DNA from 3 places in the Pseudomonas sp. GW821-FHT03A09 genome. Region 1 is predicted to be linked to each of the others. Evidence: predicted binding sites of a transcription regulator. Region 1 holds the regulator's gene; each other region holds the start of a gene.

Region 1 (9,923 bases):
TTCAAGCACCAACGACGACTGTGTGTCGTGGATTGTCGAACCTTCCTTGAGCAGGGCTGTTTCCCCACCCACGCTGACACCGATGTACTTCTCGCCCAGCAGCCCCGCAGTGAGGATAGATGCCGTGGAGTCAGTTGGCAGATTATCTACCTTCTTGTCCACTTGCATGGTCACTCGACCAGTGAAGCTGTCACGATCCAGATCGATTGCCGTGACCTTGCCGATGGTTACACCAGCCATGGTCACTTTAGCTCTGACCGTCAGACCGGCGATATTGTCGAAGTACGCGTAAAGTTTATAAGTATCGGCGGTGGGGCTGGCCGAAAGGCCGCTGACTCGCAGCGCCAGTAACAGTAAAGCCAGGATGCCAGCCAGCAAGAAAAGGCCGACACCGATTTCCACAGTGCGGTTTTGCATCAGAAATCTCCAAACATCAAGGCGGTCAAAATGAAGTCAAGGCCCAGTACCGCCAACGAGGCGTACACAACGGTCTTGGTGGTGGCGCGACTGATCCCTTCTGAGGTGGGCTCACAGTCGTAGCCTTGGAATACGGCGATCCAGGTCACTACAAAGGCGAAAACAACGCTTTTTATGATGCCGTTGAGCACGTCACCACTGAAGGTCACGCTGTTCTGCATGTTGGCCCAGTAGGAGCCGTCATAGACTCCCAGCCAGTCCACCGCCACCCACGAACCACCCCAGATACCCACTACGCTGAAAATCATCGCCAGCAACGGCAGGGAAATGAAGCCGGCCCACAGGCGCGGGGCAACAATATACTTGAGCGGGTCCACGCCGATCATTTCCAGGCTGGACAGTTGCTCGGTGGACTTCATGTTACCGATCTCGGCGGTCAGCGCCGAACCGGCACGCCCCGCGAACAGCAAGGCCGTGACCACTGGGCCGAGTTCACGCAACAACGTCAGGGCGACCATCTGCCCTACCGCCTGCTCCGAACCGTAGCTGGAAAGAATATTGAAGCCCTGCAATGCCAGCACCATGCCGATGAACACGCCGGAGACGACGATGATCACCAGGGACATCACACCGACCGCGTGCAGCTGCTTGACCAGCAGCCCAAAGCCGCCGCCAATGCCGCCACGGCCGAGCAAGGCGTGAAACAGGAAAATAGTCGAACGACCCAGCACTTCGACAATGTCGATGCCTGAGCGGCCGAAAAGGCGAACCTTCTCGATAAGAGATGTCTTGCGCATCAGCGCTTCCCCAGAAGATCTGAGCGGTAGTCCGCTGCCGGAAAGTGAAAAGGCACCGGGCCATCCGGGTCGCCGGTCATGAACTGGCGAATACGCGGGTTATCGGCATTCATCAACTCTTCCGGCGTACCCTGCCCCAGCACCTGACCATCACCCACTACATAGAGGTAGTCGGCGATACTCGCGGTTTCGGCCAAATCATGGGACACCACGATACTGGTGATCCCCAGCGCATCGTTGAGCAGACGGATCAGACGCACCAGCACGCCCATGGCGATAGGGTCCTGACCGACGAAAGGCTCGTCATACATGAGGATTTGTGGGTCGAGAGCGATAGCCCGCGCAAGAGCAACACGACGCTTCATACCGCCGGACAACTCGTCGGGCATCAGGTCGATGGCACCGCGAAGGCCGACGGCCTGTAGTTTCAACAACACAATGTCACGAATCATCTCATCGGACAGTTGGGTATGCACCCGCAGCGGGAAGGCTACGTTTTCGAAAACGTCGAGGTCGGTGAACAGCGCACCGCTCTGGAACAGCACACCCATATGCTTGCGCGCATCGAACAGATCGCTGCGCGACAGCGTCGGCAGGTTCTGGCCGTTGACCCACACTTCGCCAGCACTGGGGCGCAACTGCATGCCCATCAGGCGCAACAGGGTGGTCTTGCCACAACCGGAAGGCCCCATGATGCCCGTGACCTTGCCACGGGGAATGCGAATATCGACGTTATTGAAGATGCTGCGCGTCCCGCGCTTGAAGGTAAGGCCCTTCAGCTCGACCGCGTAGGCGTTATCGGCACTCATCTAATCTCCTTGGGATGCAGCCTTTCACTCAGACACCATGATTGCGACTTTCGTTAGCAACGCCTGCGCAATAATTATCCACATGGGCTGGGCGGACCGAACTGGCGGCGAACTATATCACTGCTGGTACAGAGCGCCCAAGGCCGGAACAGCGCTCGTTCAGATTCACGACAGGGAAAAAGCGTTGCTGAGCTTGAATCTCAAGCCCTCAGCGAATAAAGCCTGACGAACTTGCGTGAGGGAATTGATCATTACCGCTATAATCGCCGACTTTTCGTCAGGCTATACGATTTCAGACATGAGCCAATCCAGCGATCTCATTCAATCCGCACAACGCACCATTCGCCTCGAACTGGAAGCCGTAGAGGGCTTACTGGCCCATATCGACGCGGATTTCGTACGCGCCTGCGAGATGATTCTGGCTAGTAAAGGCCGCGTTGTCGTGGTCGGCATGGGCAAATCCGGCCATGTCGGCAACAAGATTGCCGCCACTCTGGCAAGCACCGGCACCACGGCTTTTTTCGTACACCCGGCCGAAGCCAGCCATGGCGACATGGGCATGATCACCAAGGATGACATCATCCTGGCGCTGTCGAACTCCGGCACCACCAACGAAATCGTGACCTTGCTGCCGCTGATCAAGCGCTTGGGCATCAAGATGATCAGCCTCACCGGCAACCCGGAATCGACGCTGGCCAAGGCCTCCGAAGTCAATTTGAACGTGCATGTAGCTCACGAAGCGTGCCCACTGAACCTGGCACCCACCTCTTCCACCACCGCAGCCCTGGTCATGGGCGATGCCTTGGCTGTGGCATTGTTGGAAGCTCGCGGTTTTACCGCAGAAGACTTCGCGTTTTCCCACCCGGGCGGTGCCCTCGGTCGTCGCTTGCTGCTGAAAGTGGAAAACGTGATGCATGCCGGCGATGAACTGCCCCATGTCCAGCGCGGCACGCTGCTCAAGGACGCGCTGATGGAAATGACCCGCAAAGGCCTGGGCATGACCGTGATCCTGGAGACCGATGGACGCCTGGCCGGGGTCTTCACCGACGGCGACCTGCGCCGCACCCTGGACCGCACCATCGATATCCACACCGCGACCATCGATGCGGTGATGACGCCCCACGGCAAGACAGCTCGCCCTGAGATGCTGGCGGCCGAAGCCTTGAAGATCATGGAAGACCACAAGATCGGTGCACTGGTGGTGGTCGATAGCCACGACCGCCCGATTGGCGCATTGAACATGCACGACTTACTGCGTGCGGGAGTGATGTAAATGACCGACGATCTGTTGCAACGCGGTAAAAACATCAAATTGGCAATTTTCGACGTTGACGGCGTGCTGACCGACGGTCGCCTGTATTTCCTCGAAGATGGCAGCGAATTCAAGACCTTCAACACACTCGACGGCCAAGGCATCAAAATGTTGATGGCGGCGGGTGTGCAAACGGCGATTATCAGCGGTCGAAAGACACCGGTTGTGGAACGCCGCGCACAAAACCTGGGTATTCCTCACCTGTATCAGGGCCGCGAGGATAAACTAGTGGTTCTGGACGAGCTTCTTGGCCAACTGAACCTAAGCTATGAGCAGGTCGCCTACCTGGGCGATGACCTGCCCGACCTACCGGTCATTCGCCGGGTGGGCCTGGGCATGGCCGTCGCGAACGCCGCAGCTTTTGTGCGTGAACACGCCCACGGCATAACCACCGCACGTGGCGGTGAAGGTGCCGCCCGCGAGTTCTGCGAATTGATCCTGCGCGCCCAGGGCAGCCTTGAAGCGGCCCACGCCGCCTACCTATAGAGCGTTTTATGCTGAGCAAAAAGATTCGCAACTTCCTGTTATTCGGGGTCATCGCCGCGATCTTCCTCGCGGTGGGCTACTGGAATATCAGCCCGGAGCGCTTTCTCGACAAACCTGTCGTGCAGGTTGACGAAGGCGTCATCGACTATTACGCAACCAATGCCTACAGCGTGCAGTTCCTGCCTGATGGCAAGGTGCAGTACGAGATGACGGCCGACAAGGTCGAGCATTTGAAGGCCTCCGAGGTCACCTTGCTGACCAACCCGGACATGAACTTGTATCGGGGCACCGAGTTCCCATGGCATGTCACCAGCCTGCGTGGCGAAGTCAATCCCGATGGCACCCAGGTAGAACTGATTGACTCGGTACGCGTTGCGCGCACCGACGAGCAGAAGCGCGACACCATTATTACCAGCAGTCGCATGACCGTATTCCCACAACAGCAATATGCGCAGACCGAGCAAGACGTTAGAATCGACGGCGCTGGCGGTGTATCGACTGGCAAGGGAATGAAAGCGTATTTGAAAGAAAGCAGGATACACCTGCTATCGAACGTAAGAGGACAGTATGAGGCTCGTTAAAACCCTCCCTATTTTGCTCGGTCTGGGCGCAGCACTGGGAAGCGTGAGCGCCTGGGCTCTGCCGAACGATAGCCAGCAGCCGATCCATATCTCGGCTGACGATGCGCAGCTGGATGACAAGCAAGGCGTTGCCACCTACACCGGCGCCGTGATCATTACCCAGGGCTCGATGAAAATCACCGGTAATACGGTGACACTCACGCGCACCCCAGCTGGTGATATTGATGTCGTGACATCGGTAGGCAATCTGGCGTATTTCGAGCAGAAGCAGGCGCCTGCCGATACCGCCCCGATGAAGGGCTATGGCAAGACCATCCAGTATCACGCCCAGCAGAATCGTATCATCCTGATCGACCAGGCCAAGGTGCTCAGCCCCGATGGCAACTCCACGGAAGGTGAAAAAATCACCTATGACACCGTGAAGCAGATCGCTAACGCCGGTCGCGCCAATGGCAACAAGGTCACCGCACCTCGCCCGCGTGTCGACATGGTTATCCAGCCGAAGAAGAAGGCCGAGTAATGGCGACCCTGAAAGCCCAGCATCTGGCCAAGGCCTATAAAAGCCGTCAGGTCGTGCGCGACGTCAGCCTGTCGATCGACAGCGGCCAGATCGTCGGTTTGCTCGGCCCCAACGGTGCCGGCAAGACCACCTGCTTCTATATGATCGTCGGCCTGGTCCAGGCGGATCAGGGTCGTGTATTGATCGACGACCTCGACGTCAGCCACCAGCCTATGCACGGTCGTGCGCGGGCCGGTATCGGCTATCTTCCCCAAGAAGCATCGATCTTCCGCAAATTGTCGGTGGCCGACAACATCATGGCGATCCTCGAGACCCGCAAGGAACTCGACCGTGATGGCCGCCGCAAGGAGCTGGAAAGCCTGCTGCAAGAGTTCCATATCAACCACATTCGCGACAACCTCGGCATGAGCTTGTCCGGTGGTGAGCGTCGCCGGGTGGAAATCGCCCGCGCCCTGGCCACCGCGCCGAAGTTCATCCTGCTGGATGAACCCTTTGCTGGCGTCGACCCGATCTCGGTTGGCGACATCAAGCAGATCATCCATCACCTCAAGGCCAAGGGCATCGGCGTGCTGATCACCGATCACAACGTTCGCGAGACCCTCGATATCTGTGAAACCGCCTATATCGTCAACGATGGCCAACTGATCGCCGAAGGCGACGCCGAGACCATCCTGGCCAACGAACTGGTCAAGGAAGTGTACCTGGGCCACGAGTTCCGCCTGTAAGCACGGTGATGTCACGGCTGTTCGCCAAAGCGCGCGGGAGTCAATAAAAACCTCAGTTTTTTTATTGTTACCGCGCTCTAGGCAAAGCCCCCGATTTCAGGCATATAATTTGCTTATGTTTGGCGCTCACGCGCTCTGTCGTGGATGGCGCAATGCGCCGGCGAATAAGGTGTTAAGCCCCTGCCATGAAACCATCGCTAGTCCTGAGAATGGGCCAGCAGCTGACGATGACACCGCAGCTGCAACAGGCCATCCGCCTGCTCCAATTGTCGACCCTGGACCTGCAACAGGAAATCCAGGAGGCCCTGGAGTCGAACCCGATGCTCGAACGCCAGGAAGAAGGCGACGACTTCGATAATGCAGACCCGCTGGCCGACAACATCGAGCAAAAACCCAATTCCGACGTGCAGGAACCTTCCTATCAGGAAACCGCCCCTACGGTGGACAACCTTGAGGACGGCGAATGGAACGAACGCATTCCCAACGAACTTCCCGTGGACACCGCCTGGGAAGACGTCTACCAGACCAGCGCCAGCAGCCTGCCCAGCAATGACGATGACGAGTGGGACTTCACCACCCGTACGTCCGCCGGCGAGAGCCTGCAAAGCCATTTATTGTGGCAGTTGAACCTGGCGCCGATGTCCGACACCGATCGCCTGATCGCCGTCACGCTGATCGATTGCATCAACAACCAGGGCTACCTGGACGAAACCCTTGAGGAAATCCTCGAAGCGTTCGACCCCGAGCTGGATATCGAGCTGGATGAAATCGAGGCCGTTCTGCACCGTATTCAGCAGTTCGAGCCCGCCGGCATCGGCGCCCGCACCCTCGGCGAATGCCTGCTGCTGCAACTGCGCCAGTTGCCTGCCAAGACCCCCTGGCTCGCCGAGGCCCAGCGCCTGGTTACCGACTACATCGACCTGCTCGGCAGCCGCGACTACAGCCAGCTGATGCGCCGCATGAAACTCAAGGAAGATGACCTGCGCCATGTGATCGAACTGGTGCAGAGCCTCAACCCGCGCCCCGGCTCACAGATCGAGTCCAGCGAAGCCGAGTATGTCGTTCCCGATGTGATCGTCCGCAAAGACAACGAACGCTGGCTCGTCGAGTTGAACCAAGAGTCGGTGCCACGCCTGCGCGTCAACCCGCAATATGCCGGTTTTGTACGCCGCGCCGACACCAGCGCCGACAACACCTTTATGCGTAACCAGTTGCAGGAAGCGCGCTGGTTCATCAAGAGCCTGCAAAGCCGCAACGAAACCCTGATGAAAGTGGCCACCCAGATCGTCGAGCACCAGCGCGGCTTCCTGGAGTATGGCGACGAGGCGATGAAACCGCTTGTTCTGCACGATATCGCCGAAGCGGTGGGTATGCACGAATCGACGATCTCCCGGGTGACCACGCAAAAATTCATGCATACCCCACGAGGTATTTATGAGTTGAAATACTTTTTCTCCAGCCACGTCAGTACCTCCGAAGGCGGCGAATGCTCGTCCACGGCAATCCGCGCGATCATCAAAAAACTGGTTGCCGCGGAAAATCAGAAAAAGCCATTGAGTGACAGTAAGATCGCTGGTTTACTGGAGGCACAAGGCATTCAGGTCGCCCGTCGAACCGTCGCCAAGTACCGCGAGTCCCTCGGGATCGCGCCTTCCAGCGAGCGTAAGCGTTTGATGTGACGGGCGGGCCAAAGCGTTCCAGTGGCAGGCACCTTTGCCTGCCGCTTTATGCACTGGCAACGAAGGAGAAGCTGTATGCAAGTCAACATCAGTGGACACCAGCTGGAAGTCACCAAGCCCCTGCGTGAATACACCGAAAGCAAGCTGAACAAGCTTGCGGGGCATTTTGACAAGATCACCAACGTGCAGGTCATCATGGAGGTCGATAAGCTCAAGCAGAAAATCGAGGCCACCCTGCACGTACCGAATGCCAAGCTCGTTGCCAATGCGGAACATGAAGACATGTACGCGGCGATCGACTCGCTCTACGACAAGCTGGACCGCCAACTCATAAAGCATAAGGAAAAGAATCTGCACCTGATGCAAGGTACAGGTCGTTAACTCTCCCCCCATGATCCGACTTGAAACCATCCTGACCCCCGGCCGTTCCCTCGTGAACGTGCCGGGTGGCAGCAAGAAGAAAGCCCTCGAACAAATTGCCAACCTGATCGCACGCGAAGTGCCAGATCTGGAGATGCAAGATGTCTTCGACGCGCTGATTGCCCGTGAAAAACTTGGCTCCACCGGTTTTGGCAACGGCATCGCCATTCCTCACTGCCGACTCAAGGGCTGCGAAACACCCGTCAGCGCCCTGCTGCACCTGGAAGCTCCCATCGATTTCGACGCCATCGACGGCGCTCCGGTCGACCTGCTGTTCGTTCTGCTGGTCCCGCAAGCCGCCACCGATGCGCACCTGGAACTGCTTCGGCAGATCGCCAGCATGCTCGACCGCAAGGAAGTACGCGACAAACTGCGCAGTGCCAACAGCAATGAGGCGCTCTATCAGGTTGTCCTGGATGAACAAAACGGGCAGTAATCATGCGTTTGATCATCGTCAGCGGCCGTTCCGGCTCAGGTAAAAGCACTGCCCTCAACGTACTTGAGGACAACGGTTTCTATTGCATCGACAACCTGCCCGCCGGCCTGCTGCCTGAATTAGCGGAACGTGCATTGATCCACACCGAACTGGCGCAGCCGTTGGTGGCCGTATCGATTGATGCGCGTAACCTGCCAAGCCATCTCTCGCGGTTCCCGGAATTGCTGGAGGAAGTGCGGGCCAAGCATATTCATTGCGATGTGTTGTACCTGGATGCCGACGAAGAAACGCTGCTCAAGCGTTTCTCCGAAACCCGTCGACGCCACCCTCTGAGCAGCGCCCATCGCTCCTTGGCCGAAGCCATTGAGGACGAGACCTCGTTGCTGGGGCCGATCATCGACCTGGCCGACCTCAAGATCAATACCACCGACCTTAACCTGTACCAACTGCGCGACGCCATCAAGCTACGCCTGCTGAATCAGCCGGAACCAGGTACGGCATTTCTTGTGGAGTCCTTTGGCTTCAAGCGTGGGATGCCGGTAGATGCGGATCTGGTGTTTGATGTGCGCTGCCTGCCCAACCCATACTGGAAACCAGAGCTGCGTGATCAGTCCGGGCTGGATCAGCCTGTGGCCGAATACCTTGCCGCACAGCCGGATGTGGAAGAGATGTTCCAGGACATTTCCAGCTACCTGCTCAAATGGTTGCCGCGCTTCGCCGCAAGCAATCGGGCCTATGTCACGATTGCCATTGGTTGCACCGGAGGCCACCACCGTTCCGTCTATCTAACCGAACGCCTGGGCCAGGTTTTGCAACAAACCCTCAAGAACGTCCAGGTCCGCCACCGCGACCTTAGCTGAAAGGAACACCCCCGCGATGCCCGCTCTGGAAATTGAAATCATCAACAAGCTGGGCTTGCATGCCCGGGCCTCCGCCAAGTTCGTCGGCGTTGCCGGGCAGTTCCCCTGCCAGATTCGCGCCGGGCGCACCCCCGAGTCCATGGTCGATGGTAAAAGCATCATGGCCATGATGATGCTGGCTGCCGGCAAGGGCACCAAGATTCACTTGAAGACTGAAGGCGAGCAGGAGCAGGAAGCGATGGATGCCTTGGTGAAACTGATCAACAACTTCTTTGATGAGGGTGAGTAAACCCACCCTTCAAGAACGGCGTGAAGCTGCAACGGTTTCACCCCAACGCAGTATCCATGACCATCATCAGGCAAAAACCGATGCACAGCCCCAGGCTGGCAAGCTTTTCGTGGCCATTGCGCCGCGACTCGGGGATCACTTCATGCGTCACCACCAGCAACATTGCCCCGGCGGCCAGCGCCAACCCTAAAGGCAGTAACACTTCAGCAAGACTCACCAACCAGGCACAGAGCACCGCAAATACCGGCTCCACCAAGCCTGACGCAGCTCCGATCAAGAACGCCCTGACCCGCGACATTCCTGCTCCCGCCAGTACGAGTGCAATCACCAGCCCTTCAGGCACGTCCTGCAGAGCTATGCCCATGGCCAGGCTGTCGGCATCCGGCATGCCGCCGCCTGCGGAGACGCCCACCGCCATGCCTTCCGGAATATTGTGGGCAATGATGGCAAATACAAACAGCCAGATGCGCGGCGGGATTACCGGTTTTTCCGGTGTACCCACCAGCGTTTCCGGGCTGGCGCCCGAGACCTTGCGATCAACCAGATACAGCCCGAAAGCACCCAACATGATACCGAAGCTGATCAGCCCACT
Region 2 (9,923 bases), on a different contig from region 1:
TGACGCAGATTATAGCCGGGGTCATGGGCTGCATGCGAGGCGTGACGCCGAGTCAATAGCGATGCGCGACCAACTCCTCATAGCGTGCCCAGATCTTTTGTGCATATTGCAGGCGTAATGCATCGTGCTTTGGCCCCGCACCCGCGCCCACGTTGTAGGAGCCGACAGCCGTCCAGTTGTAACCGAAACGCTGGATAAACTCGGCAAGAATCGAGGCCCCCACTTCCACCGACAGGCAAGGCTCGTTCCGCAATCGCTCTTCGGTAATGCCCAGCTTGAGTAAGCGTGGCAAGTGGATGCTGTTGATCTGCATCAAGCCAATATCATGCGTGCCATTGCGGTTTGCGTAGTTCATCGCCCCTGCACGATAACCCGACTCGACGGCGGCGATGGCCTGCAGCAACTCCGGTTCGAGGTCGTAGCGGCTGGCCGCCTCATTCCAGCAATAGGCCTGCGCCTGCCCACTGCCCAACAACACACTCAGTAGCAGAACCCTGACCCAGCGCTTAAACATGACTGACCTGACCACAGTTCGAACAGACGTGTACCACTCTTCCTCGCCCCTCATCCTCGACCTGCACAGGGCAGGTAAAACGATAGCCCTTGCCATAGATTGTCTTGATAAACCCCTTGTCGCTTCGCAGATACTTACGTAAGGCATAGATACAACGCGTCAATGACTCCTCAGCCACTTCCCCCCGGGGCCAGACCAGTTCCAGTAAGCGATCCTTGGTCATCAGCGTTCCAGCCGAGGCCAGCAGCAGTCGCAGAACCTGCCCTTCCTTGGGCGGTAATTGAATGTCCGCCTCCTCTCCCGTCAACCGGCCATCACCGTGCAAGGTCCAATGAGCAAAGACGAGGGGCACCGTGGGCGCCTCAATCACGATGCCCATTCACACCTCTGCATTCGACTGCTGATCTTCAAATCCTTACTTCCTGTGTCAACTCACTTACCAATGCCACGACTATAAAAATCAGCGCGGCGACCCGCGCTAGGAATAAACCCATTCGAACAACGCTTTTTGGCCATTGCCGGTAAGAGAATTCGCTAATGAGTGGATAAACCAAGCGTGTTCACGGAGAGAGCTCGCGCCCCGGTCGCACAAACGCCCGCTTCACGCGCTCATATTGCGCCGCAGTCAAGGCCGGTGGCCCGGTCGCCGGCACGGGCTCGTCTTGCCCCACACCCACTTGCCATACCGAAACCTCATTCGGCCGCTTGGGTATATCCAGTTCTGCCACCAACTGTTCGATCAGCCTCACTTGGGCAGGCTTGCCCTTGATCAAAAGGCTGTTGGTGTCCGGATAGGCGATCAGTGTCAGCCTCTTGTCGGCCAACTGACCCTTCTGTTCAGTGGACAATAGTGTTTCGATCACCGACGCCATGCCTGGCACATTGACCTTGTTTGCACCCGAGCCGTACTGGCGATCCTCCACAGGGGTGTTGAACACCTGCACGACTCCAAATGCCTGGGTTCCCACGCGCAGTTGGCTGCGTGGCCGGTCCATCAATTGGGCCAGCCGTAGCACATGTTCTATATAGGTCGGTGGCCCCGACACATTGAACGTACGCGCCCCGCTCTCACGCAGGGGATAGCGCGACTCATCAAGCCCTGTGCGTTTCATGAAGCTGCGTAGCCTGTCGAGTGAAATATGTCGCAACGCCACCACTGAGCTTCTCGCCTCTGCTGAGGCGTAGACGTAAAGCCCTTGCCCATTGCTGTACCAGATCAAGTCTTCCTGACGGGCCAAAGCCTCCAGCACCTGTTGCGGTGCCGCGAAATCAAACGTTCCGCTGATAGGTCTACGCGCTACGTCGGCGCTGATCACGACGGGCAGGCCCAATGGCACTGACAGTGCGGTAAAAAGAGTCTTCAGGCTTTCATCCTGTGCCTGATATGACTCCCCCCACGCCGCAGGGCCGCCAAGCACAAGCGCGATACACAGCAGCCAGCTACACAAGCGGTGGCAGGTCTTCATGGCAGGAAAAGCAGCATGCACCGTAGGTTTTCCTCGGCAGTCTGGCGTAGGGAGGCGGCCATACTGAAAGCCAGGCGCGGCTCAATCTTGATGAAAAGCTGACGGTAGACCGGTGGCATGTGCCTTGCTACGCACTCTGTATCAGAGCGCGCGCCAACGACGGAGCGGGCTTACGGACAAAGGCGTCGTTACCCTGCAATGGCCTGCACCGCCATCTGAAGGAACGACGCTTTTTTTTGAGCGAAAAGGTAGGTGTTAATGAACAGTTCCGATCCGCTGGCCTGGGTCAACGGCAGTGACGCCCCGGAAAAGAGCAGCCTCAACCTGGGTTTCATGGCGTTGACCGATTGCGCATCGCTGGTGGTCGCCGCCACCCAGGGTTTTGCTCAACCCTATGGGCTCAAACTCAACCTCAAGCGCCAAGCCTCCTGGGCCAACCTGCGCGACAAACTGGTCAGCGGCGAACTGGATGCCGCCCACAGCCTGTACGGGCTGGTGTACGCCGTGCACCTGGGCATTGGCGGCGTAGCACCGACCGACATGGCCGTACTGATGGGGCTCAACCAGAACGGGCAAAGCATCAACCTGTCCCACGGACTGCAGCAGCAAGGGGTGTTCACTCCTGAGGCGTTGGAGCGATATGTGCACCAAAGCCGGACAAAACTGACCTTCGCCCAGACCTTTCCCACGGGCACCCACGCCATGTGGTTGTATTACTGGCTGGCGAGCCAGGGCATTCATCCCTTGCAAGATGTAAACAGCGTAGTCGTACCGCCACCGCAGATGGTCGCGCACCTGCAGGCCGGGCGTATCGATGGGTTTTGTGTCGGCGAGCCCTGGTGTGCCAGCGCAGTCAAACAGAACCAGGGCTTTACCTTGGCGACCACCCAGGCGATCTGGCCGGACCACCCGGAAAAAGTGCTCGGCTGCACCCAGGCATTCGTCGATCAGTACCCCAATACGGCACGCGTACTGATGATGGCCATCCTGGAAGCCAGCCGCTTCATCGAAGACAGCCAGGAAAACCGGCGCTCCACCGCACAGTTGCTCAGCGCCGCCGATTACCTCGACGCGCCGCTCGACTGCATAGAGCCGCGTTTGCTGGGGCTCTATGAGGATGGGCTGGGCAATCGCTGGCAAGACCCGCACCGGCTGCGCTTTTTCGCCAGGGGCGAGGTGAACGTGCCCTACCTGTCCGATGGCATGTGGTTCATGACCCAATTCCGCCGCTGGGGCCTGCTGCGTGAAGACCCGGATTACCTGGGCACCGCGCGCCAGGTGCAGCAACTGGGCCTGTATCGCCAAGCCGCCCAGGCCGTGGGCGTCAACGTAAACGCCGAGGACATGCGTAGCAGCCAACTGATCGACGGCAAGATCTGGGACGGCTCCGATCCCGCCGCCTACGCCCGCAGCTTCCGCTTGCATGCCCTGGCCGAATCGGTAAACCGCCAGGCCCTGCGCTGACAGGAGGTGCCCTATGTTGCGAATCCTGTTGATCAACGACACCCCGCGCAAGGTCGGCCGACTCAAGGCCGCGCTGACCGAGGCCGGTTTCGAGGTGATTGATGAATCCGGCCTGACCATCGACCTGCCCGCACGCGTCGAAACGGTGCGCCCGGATGTGATCCTGATCGATACCGAGTCGCCGGGCCGCGATGTGATGGAGCAAGTGGTGCTGGTCAGCCGCGACCAACCGCGGCCAATCGTGATGTTTACCGACGAGCACGACCCGAATGTGATGCGCCAGGCGATCAAGTCCGGCGTCAGCGCCTACATCGTCGAAGGTATCCAGGCCCAGCGCCTGCAACCGATTCTCGACGTGGCCATGGCCCGCTTCGAGAGCGACCAGGCCTTGCGCGCCCAGCTTCAAGCCCGTGACCAGCAGTTGGCCGAGCGCAAGCGCATCGAGCTGGCCAAGGGCATGTTGATGAAAATGAAGCACTGTAATGAAGAAGAGGCCTACACCCTGATGCGCCGCCAGGCCATGAGCCGCCAGCAGAAACTGATCCAGGTGGCGGAGCAGATCATCGCCATGAGCGAGTTGCTCGGCTGATCTGGCTCAGCTCTTGCTAAGCATTCCTCACAGGTAACCAACGGCGGTTGCCCCTCCACGACAAAGACGTCGCCCATCCGGTTTGCCCCCGCAAACCCGGTGGCGGCGTTTTTTCGTTTTGGCCCCAGCGCATGGGGCCGGTGGGGCGGCCTCAGGCGGCAGCTCCATCACTCGGCCTTCTTACCTGACTCCCAACCGTTGAGGTGCGTGATGAAATCAAGCTTCTGGAAATCCGGGCACACCCCGACCCTGTTTGCCGCGTTCCTGTATTTCGACCTGAGCTTCATGGTCTGGTACCTGCTTGGCCCGCTGGCGGTGCAGATCGCCGCCGACCTGCACCTGACCACCCAACAGCGCGGCCTGGTGGTGGCCACGCCGATCCTGGCGGGCGCGGTGCTGCGCTTTGTGATGGGCATGCTGGCCGACAAGCTGTCGCCCAAGACCGCTGGGCTGATTGGCCAGGTGATTGTGATCGCGGCGCTGTTCGGGGCGTGGAAGCTCGGCATCCACAGTTACGAGCAGGCCCTGCTGCTGGGCGTATTCCTGGGCATGGCCGGTGCGTCGTTTGCGGTCGCCCTGCCCTTGGCCTCCCAGTGGTATCCAGCGGAACATCAGGGCAAGGCCATGGGTATTGCCGGCGCGGGCAACTCGGGTACGGTGTTTGCGGCCTTGCTGGCACCGGTACTGGCTGCCGCGTTCGGCTGGAGCAACGTATTCGGCTTTGCGTTGATTCCGTTGATCCTCACCCTGATCGTCTTCGCCTGGCTCGCACGCAATGCCCCGGAGCGCCCGAAAGCCAAAGCCATGGCCGACTACTTCAAGGCCCTGGGTGATCGCGACAGCTGGTGGTTCATGTTCTTCTACAGCGTAACCTTCGGCGGCTTTATCGGCCTGGCCAGCGCCCTGCCCGGCTATTTCAACGACCAGTACGGCCTGAGCCCCGTGACCGCCGGCTACTACACCGCCGCCTGCGTGTTCGGCGGCAGCCTGATGCGCCCGCTGGGCGGTGCTCTGGCTGATCGTTTCGGCGGGATTCGCACCCTGCTCGGGATGTACAGCGTGGCAGCGATCTGCATCGCGGCGGTGGGTTTCAACCTACCCAGTTCCTACGCGGCCTTGGCGCTTTTCGTCTGCACCATGCTCGGCCTCGGTGCAGGCAATGGCGCAGTATTCCAACTGGTGCCCCAACGCTTTCGCCGTGAGATCGGCGTGATGACCGGCCTGATCGGCATGGCAGGCGGTATTGGGGGCTTTGCCCTGGCAGCCGGCATGGGTGCGATCAAGCAAAGCACCGGCAGTTATCAGATGGCACTGTGGTTGTTCGCCAGCCTTGGCGTGTTGGCCTGGTTCGGCCTGCACGGCGTCAAACGCCGCTGGAGAACCACCTGGGGTTCGGCTGCAGTGACCGCTGCACGCGTCTGATGAGCCTGCAACTGAGCATCGCCCAGGCCAGCGCCATCGGCCCGCGGGCAGAAAACCAGGACGCGCTGCGGGTGGTCACGCCCGTGGCGGAGCTGGCGGCGAGCAAAGGCTATTTATGTGCACTGGCCGATGGCGTCAGCCAATGCGCCGACGGTGGCCTGGCCGCACGTTCGACCTTGCAGGCCCTGGCCCTGGACTATTACGCCACACCGCAAACCTGGGGTGTGGCCCAGGCGCTCGAACGCTTGCTGCTGGCACAGAATCGCTGGCTGCAAGCCAACGGCGGCGGCCAGCCGCTACTGACCACCCTCAGTGCCCTGGTGTTTCGTGGGCAACGCTTCACCTTGGCCCATGTCGGCGATTGCCGGGTGTACCGCTGGTTTGACGACGAATTACTGCGCATCAGTGAAGATCATGTGTGGGAACAACCGGGCATGCAGCATGTACTCAAGCGCGCCCTCGGCCTGGACCAACACCTGGTGCTGGACTTTCTCGACGGCGAACTGCGTCCAGGCGAATGTTTCCTGCTGCTCAGCGATGGCGTATGGGCCACCCTGGGTGACAACAGCATCCGTGGAATCCTGCGCGAACAAAGCGATCTCGACGCGGCGGTCCACACTTTGGTCAACGCGGCGCACCTGGCCGGCAGCCTGGACAATGCCAGCGCCTTGTTAGTGCGAGTCGACCAGCTCGGTGCCGCAACCCTGGGCGATGCATTGGTGCAGCTGCAACAATGGCCGCTGCCGCCGCCCTTGAAAGCCGGGCAACGCTTTGAAGGCTGGCAGGTTGAAGGTGTGATGGCGCAGAGCCGACAGTCCTTGCTGTACCGGGTGCATGACGCCCAACAGCAGCCCTGGCTGCTGAAAACCCTGCCCCAGAACTACGACGATGACAGCCATGCGGGCCAGGCTTTACTGGCGGAAGAATGGTTTTTGCGCCGAATGGCTGGGCGAGCATTTCCTGAAGTCCACACGGCCAGCGGGCGTCAGCATTTGTACTACGTGATGCGTGAATACCCGGGGCAAACCCTGGCAGAACTGTTCCGACACCAAGGCCCGCTGCCCCTGGCGCAATGGCTATTCATCGCCGAGCGCTTGCTGCGTGCGGTGGGCCTGTTGCATCGACGACAGATCCTGCACCGCGACATCAAACCGGAAAACCTGCTGCTGGGTGACGATGGTGAACTGCGCGTACTGGACTTCGGCCTGGCCTACTGCCCGGGACTGTCCGAAGACCGCGCCCACCTGCTGCCCGGCACACCGAGCTTTATCGCACCCGAAGCGTTTAACGGCGAGCGCCCTACCTTCCAGCAAGATTTGTACAGCGTTGGCGTCAGCCTGTATTACCTGCTGACGGGGCATTATCCCTACGGCGAGATCGAAGCCTTCCAACGCCCCCGATTCACCCAGGCGGTCAGCGCCAACCGCTATCGCCCCGACCTGCCGAATTGGTTGCCACTCAGTCTGGAGCGGGCCGTGGCGGCTGTACCCGCGCAGCGTTATGAAACCGCCGAAGAATGGCTGCTGGTGCTGGAACAGGCCGACCGTCGCGAGCTGAGCGTGCGGCCACGGCCCTTGCTGGAGCGTGAACCGCTGAAGGTCTGGCAAACCCTGGCGGTGGCGTCGCTGCTGATCAATCTGGTGCTGTGTTACTGGCTGCTGCACCACTAGAGGGCGATTCCCCCTGCCATTTCAACCGAAAGCCCAATAAACCCGGGCACTGGGCAACTTGGCACAGCCACTGCATTAGCTCTCCCAAGAACACACATATAGCCGCCTCTTCAACGTCGAAGGGATGAGCTTCCCGAGAGAACGGGACCGGACAAAGGCGTCCTCGCTAAATCGCTAGCGGGGACGCCTTTTTTGTTTGCGCACGATTTGTCGAGCCATTGCGGAGAACGACATGAAAAAACTCAAATTGGTGATGATCGGCAACGGCATGGCCGGGGTTCGCACCCTGGAAGAACTGCTGAAACTGAGCAGCGAGCTGTACGACATCACCGTGTTCGGCGCCGAGCCGTACACCAACTACAACCGCATCCTGCTGTCACCGGTACTGGCCGGTGAGCAAACCTTTGAAGAGATCGTGCTCAATGACCTGAGCTGGTACCTGGACAACCACATCAAGCTGTTGCTCAACCGCAAAGTCGTGCAGATCGACCGGGTCAAACGCATCGTCATCGCCGAAGACGGTACCGAGGCCGAATATGACCGCCTGCTGATCGCCACCGGTTCCACGCCATTCATCCTGCCAATCCCCGGCAACACCTTGGAGGGCGTGATCGGCTATCGCGACATCGCCGACACCCAAGCCATGATCGATACCGCCAAGACCCACAAGCACGCGGTGGTCATCGGCGGCGGCCTGCTCGGCCTGGAAGCCGCCAACGGCCTGATGCTGCGCGGCATGCACGTGACCGTGGTCCACATCGGCGAATGGCTGCTGGAGCGACAACTGGACAAGACCAGCGGCCAGTTGCTGCAAACTGAACTGGAAAGCCGTGGCCTGGTGTTTCGCCTGTGCGAACAAACCCAGGCCCTGCACGACGCCGGCAATGGCCGAGTCGGTTCGGTGCAATTCAAGAATGGCGACATCATCCCTGCCGACCTGGTGGTGATGGCCGCCGGCATCCGCCCCAACACCGAACTCGCGGAAAAATCCGGTATCCCGTGCAACCGTGGGATTCTGGTCAACGACACCCTGCAAACCTATGACCCGCGCATCTATGCCATCGGCGAATGCGCCAGCCACCGTGGCATCGCCTACGGCTTGGTGGCGCCGTTGTTCGAGCAGGCCAAGGTCTGCGCCAATCACCTCGCCCAACTCGGTTTTGCCACTTATAAAGGTTCGGTCACGTCGACTAAGTTGAAAGTCACCGGTATCGACCTGTTCTCCGCCGGCGACTTCATGGGCGGCGAAGGCACCGAAACCATCACCCTCTCCGACCCGATTGGCGGCGTGTACAAGAAGCTGGTGATCAAGGACGACATCCTGGTCGGAGCCTGCCTGTACGGCGATACCGCCGACGGCGGTTGGTATTTCCGGCAGATCCGTGAGAACCACGCCATCGGTGAGATTCGCGATCACTTGATGTTCGGAGAAAATGCTTTAGGCGACGTAGGCCATCAAGGCCAGGACAAGGCCATGAGCATGGCCGACAACGCCGAAGTCTGCGGCTGCAACGGCGTGTGCAAGGGCACCATCGTCAAGGCGATTCAAGAACACGGACTGTTCAGTGTCGACGAAGTGAAGAAGCACACCAAGGCCGCCAGCTCCTGCGGCTCCTGTGCCGGGCTGGTGGAACAGATCCTGATCAATACGGTCGGCGGTGCCGCCGACGTCAAACCCAAAAGCGAAAAAGCCATCTGTGGTTGCAGCGACCTCAACCACGGGCAAATCCGCCAGGCTATCCGCGACCAGCACCTGCTGACCATCGCAGGCACCATGAGCTACCTGAACTGGCGCACGCCCAACGGCTGCGCCACCTGCCGCCCGGCGTTGAACTACTACCTGATTTCCACCTGGCCGGGCGAGGCCAAGGACGACCCGCAATCGCGCCTGATCAACGAACGCGCCCACGCCAACATTCAAAAGGACGGCACTTACTCAGTCGTCCCACGGATGTGGGGCGGTGTGACCAACCCTTCGGAGCTACGGCGTATTGCGGATGTAGCCGACAAGTACAACGTCCCCATGGTCAAGGTCACTGGCGGCCAGCGCATCGATTTGCTCGGCATCAAGAAACAGGATTTGCCAGGTGTGTGGAAAGATCTCGACATGCCATCCGGCCACGCCTATGGCAAGTCCATTCGCACCGTGAAGACCTGTGTGGGCAGCGAGTTCTGCCGCTTCGGCACGCAGAATTCCACGCAATTGGGCATCGAGCTGGAGCATGACCTGTTCAATATGTGGTCGCCGCACAAGGTCAAGCTGGCAGTGTCCGGTTGCCCACGCAACTGCTCGGAAGCGGGGATCAAGGACGTAGGCATTATCGGTGTCGACTCCGGCTGGGAGATGTACATCGGCGGCAATGGCGGGATCAAGACGGAAGTGGCGGAGTTCTTCGTCAAGCTGAAAACCGCTGAAGAAGTCCGCGAATACAACGGCGCGTTCCTACAACTGTACCGCGAAGAAGCCTTCTACCTCGAACGCACCGTGCACTACCTGCAACGGGTGGGCATGGAGCACATCAAGAAAGCCATATTGGAAGACCCGGCCCGGCGCCAGGCGCTGAATGAGCGCCTGCAATTCTCGCTGTCATTCGAACAAGACCCGTGGAAGGAGCGCCTGGAGCAACCACTGCTGAAAAAAGAGTTCGAGGTCATCCCGGTCAAACAGTTGGAGGTGTCGGCATGAACTGGCTGGATATCTGTGCCCTCGATGAAATCAACGCCCTGGGCTCACGCATCATCCAGGGGCCCAAAGGCGATATCGCGATTTTTCGTACCAGTGACGATGAGGTTTTCGC
Region 3 (9,923 bases), on a different contig from region 1:
TGCGTTTGAACGAGCCGCGCTACGCGTCGCTGCCAAACATCATGAAAGCCAAGAAGAAGCCGCTTGAGTCGGTCACTCCAGAAGCTTTGGGCGTTTCCACCGCCTCCACCAACAAGACCGTCAAGGTTGAAGCACCGGCTGCTCGCAGCGCGGGCATCAAGGTCAAGTCGGTGGCTGAACTGGTCGAGAAACTGAAGAACGAAGCGAAGGTAATCTGATCATGACTATCTTGGTAATCGCTGAACACGATAACAAAGTCGTGGCCCCGGCCACCCTGAACACCGTGGCTGCCGCCGCTAAAATCGGTGGTGATGTTCACGTACTGGTTGCAGGTCTTGGCGCTGGCGCCGTGGCTGAAGCCGCTGCGAAAATCGCTGGCGTGAGCAAGGTTCTGCTGGCCGACAACGCGGCCTACGCGCACCAGTTGCCGGAAAACGTTGCCCCGTTGGTTGCTGAGCTGGGCAAGGGCTACAGCCACATCCTGGCGGCTGCCACGTCCAACGGCAAAAACATCCTGCCACGCGTTGCTGCGCAGCTGGACGTCGATCAGATCTCCGAGATCATCTCGGTAGAAAGCGCCGACACCTTCAAGCGTCCGATCTACGCCGGTAACGCCATTGCCACCGTGCAATCGACCGCTGCAATCAAAGTGATCACCGTGCGTGCCACCGGTTTCGACCCGGTTGCTGCTGAAGGTGGTTCGGCTGCCGTTGAGGCTGTGGCCGCTGCTCACGATGCAGGCACTTCGAGCTTTGTTGGCGAAGAGCTGGCCAAGTCGGACCGTCCTGAGCTGACGGCTGCCAAGATCGTCGTTTCCGGCGGCCGTGGCATGCAGAACGGTGACAACTTCAAATTCCTGTACGCCCTGGCCGACAAGCTGGGTGCCGCGGTCGGCGCTTCCCGCGCGGCCGTCGACGCAGGTTTCGTACCCAACGACATGCAGGTCGGCCAGACCGGCAAGATCGTTGCGCCACAGCTGTACATCGCCGTCGGTATCTCCGGCGCGATCCAGCACTTGGCTGGTATGAAAGACTCCAAAGTGATCGTTGCGATCAACAAGGACGAAGAAGCACCGATCTTCCAGGTGGCTGATTACGGCCTGGTAGCGGACTTGTTCGAAGCTGTACCTGAGCTGGAGAAGCTGGTCTAAACCAGCGGCTTCACTTATAAAGAGCCCGGTCCTTGTGACCGGGCTTTTTTTTGCTGCCTCTTTTTAGAACATCGGAGAGCTTCGCCATGGAACTGCGCCCCTGGGCCTTACTGCTGGGCCTCACGCTGCTGCCAAGCCTGGCGCTGGCTGCTGGCAAATGTGAGCGCCTAGTGATCACCGGCAGCCCGGACGCACCGCCTTTGCTATGGCGTGCCCCCCAGGACCCGACGCACCTGATCGGCGCCACCGCCGATGTGCTGCAACAAGTGGGCAAGGACCTTGGGCTGAAAATCGACCTGCTTTATGGCGGCAAACGCTCCCTGGCCCTGGATGAAGTACGCAGCGGACGCATGGACATGCTGGCCGATGCACCGTTGAACGTGGGCGAGCTGGAAACCCTCGATTACATTCATCCGGCATTGGTGCAGATCGACTATCTGGTGTGGACCCGCAAGGATTCGCCCCTGATCTACACCACCGCAGCAGACCTGCACGGCCATAAGGGGGCGGTGTCAGAACGTGCCCGCCTGAGTGCAGGTTTTGAAACGTTTGCGGGCCAGCAGTTGAGCCTTCAGCGCTTTCCCAACCTGACGCCCGCCTTCCAGAAATTGCTGCTCGGGGAAGTGGACTACGTGCTTGCCGGACGCTATTCCGGGATGGCCATGGCTCAGAGCCTGGGCATGAGTAACGATCTGATTGCGCGCGAAGTCCCCGTCGACCAGCCGGGTTTGTACCTGGCGGTTTCCCATAACTCGGCCTGCAATGATCCTTGGCTGCGCGGACAGCTGGCCAAAAAGATGACAGAATTGCTCACGTCCGATGTCGCGCACACCGCGTTGCAGCACAATCTTGAGCGTTGGAAAGCGCAACTGCAGCAGCCCGTCGGCACCTCAGCAAAGTAAGGATTTACAGTGAATCTTCGACCTCTTTTCGCGGCCCTCGCCGTTGTCGCTTTGGCGGGATGTGCAGCTGATCCTGCGCCGAATGAACAAATCCGCCTCACCCAGCAAGCCCTGGAGCAAGCCAGCGCCGTGGGAGCCAGCACCGATCAATCGCCTGAGCTGAAGCTGGCTGAAGACAAGTTCGCCAAGGCCAAGGCCGACATGGCTGACCAATCCTACAAGGCGGCGCGCATGCAGGCAGAACAGGCCGAGCTGGACGCACGCCTCGCTGAAGCGCGGATTCTGACCCGCAAAACCCAGGAACAACTGAACGTGCTCAATACCCGCATCACTCGCCTGCGCAAGCAATTGCAGTTGGGAGAAGCCCAATGAGCCCGATCATTCGTAGCTTGAGCTGCGTGCTGCTGTTGGGCAGTGCCGCCCTGGGCGGTTGCGTCAGCCAGCCGAATAGCGAGCAAGCGTTGCAGCAGGCAGGCAATGACTTCCAGAAGGTCAAGGAAGACGCCAACGTGCTGCGTTTCGCGCCTAAAGACGTGATTCGCGCCGGTGAATCCCTGGCCCGTGCCGACCGTTTGTCCAGCTACTGGGGCAGTGGTGCCGACGTCGTGCATTACGCTTACCTGAGCCAACGCTACAGCGCGATTGCACGGGAACACACCGAGCAGGGCCTGAATGCCGAACGCGGTACCAAGCTCGAACTGGAGCGCCAGCGCCTGCAACTGGCGCTGCGTGAAAGCAAGCTGGCCAGTGTGCAGCAGCAGGGCAAATGGCTTGAGCAGCAAATTGCCAGCCTGACTACCACCCAGACAGATCGCGGCCTGGTGATGACCCTGGGCGACATGCTGTTCGACACCGGCGAAGCCGAGCTGGAGAACTCAGCCAACCGCACGGTGCTGAAAATCGTCCAGTTCCTGCAACTGAACCCCCGCCGCGTGGTGCGCATCGAGGGCTACACCGACAACACTGGTGGCGAGCAGGAAAACCTCAAGCTGTCCCGCGACCGTGCGCAATCGGTGGCCGATGTGCTGATGGACCTGGGCATTGATGAAAAACGCATCCAGGTCGAAGGCTATGGCGACCAGTATCCCGTGGACGTGAATGCCACCGAACGTGGCCGTGCGCAGAACCGTCGGGTAGAGATCGTCTTCTCTGATGAAAAAGGCCAACTGGGCGCTGCCCGCTAAAGCCTGGCACAACTCAAAAATGTGGGAGGGGGCTTGCCCCCGATGACGGAGTATCAGTCAACGAATATATTGACTGGAACTACCGCTATCGGGGGCAAGCCCCCTCCCACATTTGGTTCGGGTTACACCCTTACAGTTTTTTCTATCACTGCCGCCCGCGCTCGACTATTGTGGCAACTGTCCCCGTACACTTCTAAACTGTGCCGGTATGTTTCACACAAAAATAAAATACCCGTGAAATCGAGTGCTGCGTCATGACCAATCTGTTGCTTTACCAGCGTATTGCCCAGCAACTGGCTGAGGACATCCGGCGCGGTGTCTATCAACCGGGGGAGCGCGTGCCCTCGGTGCGCAAGATGAGCTCCCAGCTCAATGTCAGCCATGCCACGGTGTTGCAGGCCTACGCCAACCTGGAAGACCAGGGGCTGATCCGGGCGCGGCCACAGTCGGGCTATTACGTGCACCAGACACCCGCACTGACGGCGCCCACGCCAGACATCGCACGGGTCGAGCGACCAGGGTTGGTCACCCGCAGCAGCATCATCCAGCAAGTATTGGTGGAGTCGCGCCGCGAAGGGGTGTTTCCGTTGGGGGCGGCGGTGCCGAGTGTCGACTACCTGCCGGTGCGCGCACTGCACCAGCAGTTGGCCAAGGTCACGCGCTTCCAGAGCCCACGGGCGTTCAGCTATATGTTCAGTCCGGGTTTCGAACCGTTGCGCCGCCAGGTGGCAATTCGCATGCGCGATGCCGGCGTGGTGGTGGACCCCTCCGAAGTGGTGATCACCCACGGCTGTGTGGATGCGTTGCAGATGTCACTGCGGGTGCTTACGCGTCCCGGTGATTTGATCGCCGCCGAATCCCCCACCTATTACGGGTTGCTGCAACTGGCCGACCTGTTGGGCCTCAAGGTCATCGAGATCCCCAGCGACCCCGCCACCGGCATGAGCCTGGAGGCCCTGCAACTGGCGGCGAACCAATGGTCGATCAAGGCTTTGGTGTTGACCACCCGTTTGAGCAACCCTTTGGGCGCGACCATGCCTGAAGAGCGGCAGAAACAATTGCTGCGCCTGGCCTCGGATTTCGATATCCAGATCGTCGAAGACGATATCTACGGCGAACTGATGTTCGAAGTCGGCCGCACCAAGGCATTGAAAGCCTATGATCGCCTCGATCGAGTGATCTACTGCTCGAGTTTTTCCAAGACATTGTCGCCCGGTGTGCGTATCGGCTGGATGATTGCCGGCAAGTACCAGCAGGAAATCCAGCGTCTGCAGATGTTCAGCACCCACTCTGCCTGCAGCGTCACCCAGATGGGCGTTGCGGCATACCTGGAGAACGGTGGCTACGACCGGCACCTGCGCTATATCCGCCAGGAGTACCGTAAGAACCTCAGCGCGTTCCAACTGGCCGTGCAGCAGTATTTCCCCGAAGGCACGCAGATGACCCGTCCAACCGGTGGCTTTATCTTGTGGGTCAGTTTGCCCGGGCGGGTCAATACCCAGGAACTGCACGTACGTGCGCTGCAACAAGGCATCAGCATTGCGCCGGGGGTGATCTTCAGTAATACGGAACAGTTCAACCACTGTATTCGCCTCAACTGTGGCACGCCGTGGAACCGTGAGGCGGAACGCGCACTGATGACCCTAGGGATGCTCGCCAGCCAGTTGTGTCAGGAAACCGCAGCAGGCTTTTGAGGTGTGCAAAGGGGGCAGTTTGGCGGCTCGGCGGATCACCGCGCTTGTCATGCCGCGTACAACAAGCGAGCATATGGCTTTCTGCCGTTAATGCTGTTGGCGATATGACCTCTATTTTTCGTGTTGTTTGGGTGGTTGGCCTGTTAAGCCTGTGTAACGTCGGCGCTGTGCTGGCCGCGGCGCCCGTGACTGAAACCAGGCCTGTCGCCCAAACTCAGCAAAAGCCTCCAGTAAAGAAGCCTGCCCCCACCAAAAAGAAAGCCGCGCCAGTGAAAAAGCGTGCCCCGGTCGCCAGCAAATCCAAGTCGGCCCACGAAGTGGCCCAGACCAAGTTGCCCCCGGCGCATCTGGACCTGTCTCTGCCCTCGGATATGGTGAGGCACTTGCAGCCGATCGGCACCATGCCCAAGCCCAAGAGTGTGCCGCTGTTGCCGCCTATGTTTGGCGAAAAGCCAACCGATAACAGTGCGTTCCAGATCAACGGCCGCTTGCTCAGCAATGAGATGAAGCTGCAACTGCGCAATGAAGAACGGCGTGAAGTGGAAGGCGCGGCGCTGGATTTCGAATTCAAGCAGTAAACTTTCCCCCGAACGTGACGCAGGCCTTCGACCATCTGTCGCAGACTGGTCAGTCACTTTTGTTTTGTGCGAAAAACCCTTGTTAGACCATTTTAAAACGGCTGTTTTAGGGCGTACTCTAGCCCGGCCATCCACATTGAGCCGTCGAGGACCTGCTGGTCATGAAATGCCGTGAAGGCTGTGGCGCCTGCTGCATCGCCCCCTCCATCAGTTCACCGCTACCGGGAATGCCCAACGGCAAACCGGCGGGAGAACGCTGTGTGCACTTGTCGGTCGAACAGCTATGCCAGCTGTTTGGTCGCCCCGAGCGACCGGCGGTGTGCAGTGATTTCAAGGCGGATATCGAGGTCTGCGGCAATGACCAGGTCGACGCAATCCGGTTGATCGGCTGGTGGGAGCAGATGACGGCGGCTTGATGGGCTTTACTATCGGAACTTCAACAATAAGGAATACAACAATGGGTTCGCTGAAACGAATGGCTGTGGTGTGCGGTTTTACAGTGTTGTTTGCTGCCACTGCCCAGGCCGAAGATTGGCAGGTTGCTAAGGACGAGGACGGTATCAAGGTGTCCCTGAGCGAAATCGCCGGCTCCAAGTACAAGGCCTATCGCGGTGTGACAGTGATCAAGGCTCCGGTCGCGAAGATCCAGGCCCTGCAGGAAGACGTGGCCGGTGCCTGTTCCTGGATCCACGAATGCAAATCGCAAAAACTGCTCAAGCAGGAAGGCGACAAGAGCTGGACCTACACTCAGTTCAAGGCGCCTTTCCCGGTGACCGACCGCGATTCCATCCTCGAAATCACTACCTCCAAGGCCGCCGACGGCACCGTGACCCGCAAATTGTTGGAAGTGCCGACCTACCAGCCGGAAGTCAAAGGTTATGTGCGTGTGGCCCAAGTGGAGGGTTACTGGAAACTGGTGCCCAAAGGCGATAACCAAACCGAAGTGACCTACCAGGTGCACACCGAACCAGGTGGCAGTGTGCCGTCGTGGCTGGCCAACAAGTTCGTGGTGGACGCCCCGTTCAACACCTTGAAAGCCTTGAAGGAACGCGCTGAAAAATAAGCGCGGTTGATCAGGTGCCTCCGGCCTCGGGTGGAACGTTTAGCGAGCCCTCAAGGTCCAGATAGATGTAAGCCCACACATGGGTTTTATCGAGGAGGCACCGATGCAAAAGTGGCAGATTACCTTCGTTGATGACCACGGCGTGAAGTCCGTAGAGCAGTTCGACTGCGCGCAGAAGCCCAGCCTCGAAGATGCGGCGCACATGATCCGCAGCAAGTTGGTTCCGGTCGCCGCCGAACTCGACCTCAATGACCTTGAAGGCCGCAAACCCGAGCCTACGGTCAAGATCCTCAAAGACCAGAACAGCATTCAAATCCTCGACGTCTCACCTGCCGCCTGAACATTCCCTGTATGCCATCAAAGCGCCTCTGGTGGAGGTGATAGCTTCGCGCTACTCTGCAACCGAGATCAGCGAATGAATCGCTAAGGTCTGGTCTTGTCAGCTACATGCTTGTTTTCCAGCGGTGTTTTTGTTGCCGTGGTACCCATGCCAGTAGGGCATGGGCTTCGGGAAGCACGGAAAGTCTATCCATCGGTTTGAGGAGGACGTTTCATGAGCACAGCCTATCAAGAAGACATCAGCACCAACGTTCTGCGCCGCATGAAAGAAGGCGGCTTCGACTTCTCGCGTTTTCACCCCATTGAGTTCTACGCCATTTTCCCGGATGAGGAACGGGCGCGCAGGGCTGCGGGTCGATTTCGCGGGGAATCCCTGAATGCCCAGGTCAGCGCGCGCGACGATGGCGCGTGGTACTTGGAACTGAGCAAAATCATGTTCGCGACCTACGACGGCATAGGAGACTTCGAGCAAGACTTTGAAGCGGTGGTCGAGCCGCTGGGCGGGATCATCGAAGGGTGGGGCGTGAAGCAGGAGGTGCGTGGTTTACCCATGTAGCGGTATGAGAAACGCAGCGTATCGGCTGACCTTTTGGGTCGGCCGATTTTGTTTGTGCCGTCAGAAAGCTTTCGGAACTTGCGCTGTACTTTCCTGCACCAAAAAAAAGCCACCCAACGAGGGTGGCCTAAAGGGAAGAGCGGAGCGCTGAAGGCAGTTCAGCAGGTGGGGTGATTATCCTCAGCGGTTGCCAGGCGGTGAAATCAACTCTGACTATGCTGTTGATAGCCAAAACCCGCATTGGGATGAAGCGTGAAGCAAGGCGGCGGGCATTCTGCGCACCAGGACGGTGCGGTTTGATTTCGCTGTTTATTCAACTCACTGATTTATAAGTGTTAATGCCGCTGGCACGGGCCTTGCGATAGTTCCTGCGCCCGGGTGACAAGGAGTACGGCATGACCCGCACTTATTACGACGAGATGTACGATGGGGCAGGGCAAGTCCGCCCCCATTACCGCGAGTTCGCCCGCTGGTTGGCTGAAACCCCTGCCGAGCTGTTGGCGCAGCGTCGGCGTGAAGCGGATTTACTGTTTCACCGCGCCGGGATCACCTTCACCCTTTACGGGGACGAGCAAGGCACCGAACGCCTGATTCCCTTCGATACCATCCCGCGCAGCATACCGGCCAGCGAATGGCGGGTTGTCGAGCGTGGCTGCATTCAGCGGGTCAAGGCGCTGAACATGTTCCTCGCCGACCTGTACCACGAGCAACGCATCATCAAGGCCGGGGTCATTCCCGCCGAACAGGTGCTGGCCAACGAGCAATATCAACTGGCGATGCAGGGCTTGAACTTGCACCGCGATCTGTATTCCCATATTTCCGGCGTCGACCTCGTACGGGACGGCGACGGCACCTACTACGTGCTGGAAGATAACCTGCGTACACCGAGCGGTGTCAGCTACATGCTCGAAGACCGCAAGATGATGATGCGCCTGTTCCCCGAGCTGTTCGCCGCCCAGCGCATCGCCCCGATTGATCACTACCCCAACCTGCTGCTCGATACCCTGAAAAGCTCCAGCCCACTGGATAACCCGAGCGTCGTGGTGCTGACGCCGGGGCGCTTCAACAGTGCGTTTTTCGAGCATGCGTTCCTGGCCAGGGAAATGGGGGTGGAACTGGTGGAAGGGGCCGACCTGTTCGTGCGTGATGACCGCGTGTTCATGCGCACCACCGACGGCCCCAAGGCGGTGGACGTGATCTACCGTCGCCTCGACGATGCGTTCCTCGACCCGCTGGCCTTCAATCCGGCCTCCATGCTCGGCGTGCCTGGCCTGCTGGCCGCTTATCGTTCTGGCAACGTGGTGCTGGCCAATGCCATCGGCACCGGGGTGGCTGACGACAAGTCGGTGTACCCCTTCGTCACCGAGATGATCCGTTTTTACCTGGATGAAGAGCCCATCCTGAAGAATGTTCCGACGTTCCAGTGTCGTAAGCCCGATGAACTGTCCCACGTACTGGCCAACCTGCCGGACCTGGTGGTGAAGGAAACCCAAGGCTCAGGCGGCTACGGCATGCTCGTCGGCCCGGCGTCCACAGCGGCGGAAATCGAAGCTTTCCGTGCCCGTATCAAGGCCAAGCCCCATGCCTATATCGCCCAGCCGACCCTGTGTTTATCCACTTGCCCGACCTTCGTCGAAAACGGCATAGCACCACGCCATATCGACCTGCGCCCGTTCGTGTTGTCCGGCAAGGAAACCCGCGTGGTGCCTGGCGGCTTGACCCGCGTGGCGCTGCGTGAAGGCTCACTGGTGGTCAACTCGTCCCAGGGCGGCGGCACCAAAGACACTTGGGTGGTCGAGGATTGATGCCATGTTGAGTAGAACTGCCTCGGATCTATACTGGATGTCGCGCTATCTGGAGCGCGCGGAAAACCTCGCGCGCATGCTCGACGTCAGCTATTCACTGTCCTTGATGCCTCAAGACGGGCACGGTGACGGCCTGCACGAACTGGCCATGCCGTTGCTGATCACCGGCACCCTGGATGACTATCGTGAGCGTCACGGCGAGCTGCATGCCGAACGCCTGCTGCACTTCTTTGCGTTGGACGCAGCCAACCCGGCCAGCATCTACAGCTGCCTCGGCGCAGCGCGAGCCAGCGCCCATGCGGTGCGTGGGCGAATTACCGCCGACATGTGGGAAAACATCAACGCCACTTGGCTGGATATACGCGACATCGCCCAGCAAGGCTTGAGCCGCTACGGCATGAGCCGGTTTTGTGAGTGGGTCAAGGAACGTTCGCACCTGTTCCGGGGCGCCACTTACGGCACCATCATGCGTAACGATGCCTTCCGTTTCATCCGCCTGGGCACTTTCATTGAGCGTGCCGACAACACCCTGCGTCTGCTGGACGCCCGCTATGAAATGGCCGGCGACCAAGCCGCCGCCGTCATCGACGGTACGGCCCATGCCTACTATCAGTGGAGCGCATTGCTGCGTGCGTTATCGTCGTTCGAGGCC

The links. Region 1 encodes sigma-54, which starts transcription at its own class of promoters, with help from an activator protein. Its sites were predicted from a motif close to ANTGGCATNNANNTTGCTNT; they were not measured.
Region 2: AC07V4_RS09685 (CmpA/NrtA family ABC transporter substrate-binding protein) is a predicted target of sigma-54. The motif match lies at 2,092-2,111, and genes of this name have one in related genera.
Region 3: AC07V4_RS09995 (circularly permuted type 2 ATP-grasp protein) is a predicted target of sigma-54. The motif match lies at 7,810-7,829, and genes of this name have one in related genera.

The regions. Positions count from the first base shown of each region.
Region 1 covers NZ_JBWKUX010000006.1:161,601-171,523, forward strand. The annotation lists gene mlaD (outer membrane lipid asymmetry maintenance protein MlaD) at 1-417, opposite strand, end outside; gene mlaE (lipid asymmetry maintenance ABC transporter permease subunit MlaE) at 417-1,214, opposite strand; gene AC07V4_RS13350 (ATP-binding cassette domain-containing protein) at 1,214-2,023, opposite strand; gene AC07V4_RS13355 (KpsF/GutQ family sugar-phosphate isomerase) at 2,322-3,296, shown strand; gene AC07V4_RS13360 (KdsC family phosphatase) at 3,297-3,821, shown strand; gene lptC (LPS export ABC transporter periplasmic protein LptC) at 3,830-4,402, shown strand; gene lptA (lipopolysaccharide transport periplasmic protein LptA) at 4,389-4,922, shown strand; gene lptB (LPS export ABC transporter ATP-binding protein) at 4,922-5,647, shown strand; gene AC07V4_RS13380 (RNA polymerase factor sigma-54) at 5,833-7,326, shown strand; gene hpf (ribosome hibernation-promoting factor, HPF/YfiA family) at 7,402-7,707, shown strand; gene ptsN (PTS IIA-like nitrogen regulatory protein PtsN) at 7,718-8,182, shown strand; gene rapZ (RNase adapter RapZ) at 8,185-9,042, shown strand; gene AC07V4_RS13400 (HPr family phosphocarrier protein) at 9,059-9,331, shown strand; gene AC07V4_RS13405 (ZIP family metal transporter) at 9,369-9,923, opposite strand, start outside.
Region 2 covers NZ_JBWKUX010000004.1:397,059-406,981, forward strand. The annotation lists gene AC07V4_RS09670 (transglycosylase SLT domain-containing protein) at 53-514, opposite strand; gene AC07V4_RS09675 (winged helix-turn-helix domain-containing protein) at 507-893, opposite strand; partial or broken gene AC07V4_RS09680 (secretin N-terminal domain-containing protein) at 1,171-1,980, opposite strand; gene AC07V4_RS09685 (CmpA/NrtA family ABC transporter substrate-binding protein) at 2,239-3,444, shown strand; gene AC07V4_RS09690 (ANTAR domain-containing response regulator) at 3,458-4,033, shown strand; gene AC07V4_RS09695 (nitrate/nitrite transporter) at 4,244-5,455, shown strand; gene AC07V4_RS09700 (bifunctional protein-serine/threonine kinase/phosphatase) at 5,455-7,125, shown strand; gene nirB (nitrite reductase large subunit NirB) at 7,358-9,811, shown strand; gene nirD (nitrite reductase small subunit NirD) at 9,808-9,923, shown strand, end outside.
Region 3 covers NZ_JBWKUX010000004.1:469,024-478,946, reverse strand. The annotation lists gene AC07V4_RS10050 (electron transfer flavoprotein subunit beta/FixA family protein) at 1-218, shown strand, start outside; gene AC07V4_RS10045 (electron transfer flavoprotein subunit alpha/FixB family protein) at 221-1,150, shown strand; gene AC07V4_RS10040 (substrate-binding periplasmic protein) at 1,237-2,052, shown strand; gene AC07V4_RS10035 (DUF4398 domain-containing protein) at 2,062-2,424, shown strand; gene AC07V4_RS10030 (OmpA family protein) at 2,421-3,236, shown strand; gene AC07V4_RS10025 (aminotransferase-like domain-containing protein) at 3,491-4,930, shown strand; gene AC07V4_RS10020 (translation initiation factor 2) at 5,035-5,508, shown strand; gene AC07V4_RS10015 (YkgJ family cysteine cluster protein) at 5,670-5,924, shown strand; gene AC07V4_RS10010 (START domain-containing protein) at 5,966-6,571, shown strand; gene AC07V4_RS10005 (hypothetical protein) at 6,675-6,911, shown strand; gene AC07V4_RS10000 (ribonuclease E inhibitor RraB) at 7,125-7,466, shown strand; gene AC07V4_RS09995 (circularly permuted type 2 ATP-grasp protein) at 7,862-9,271, shown strand; gene AC07V4_RS09990 (alpha-E domain-containing protein) at 9,276-9,923, shown strand, end outside.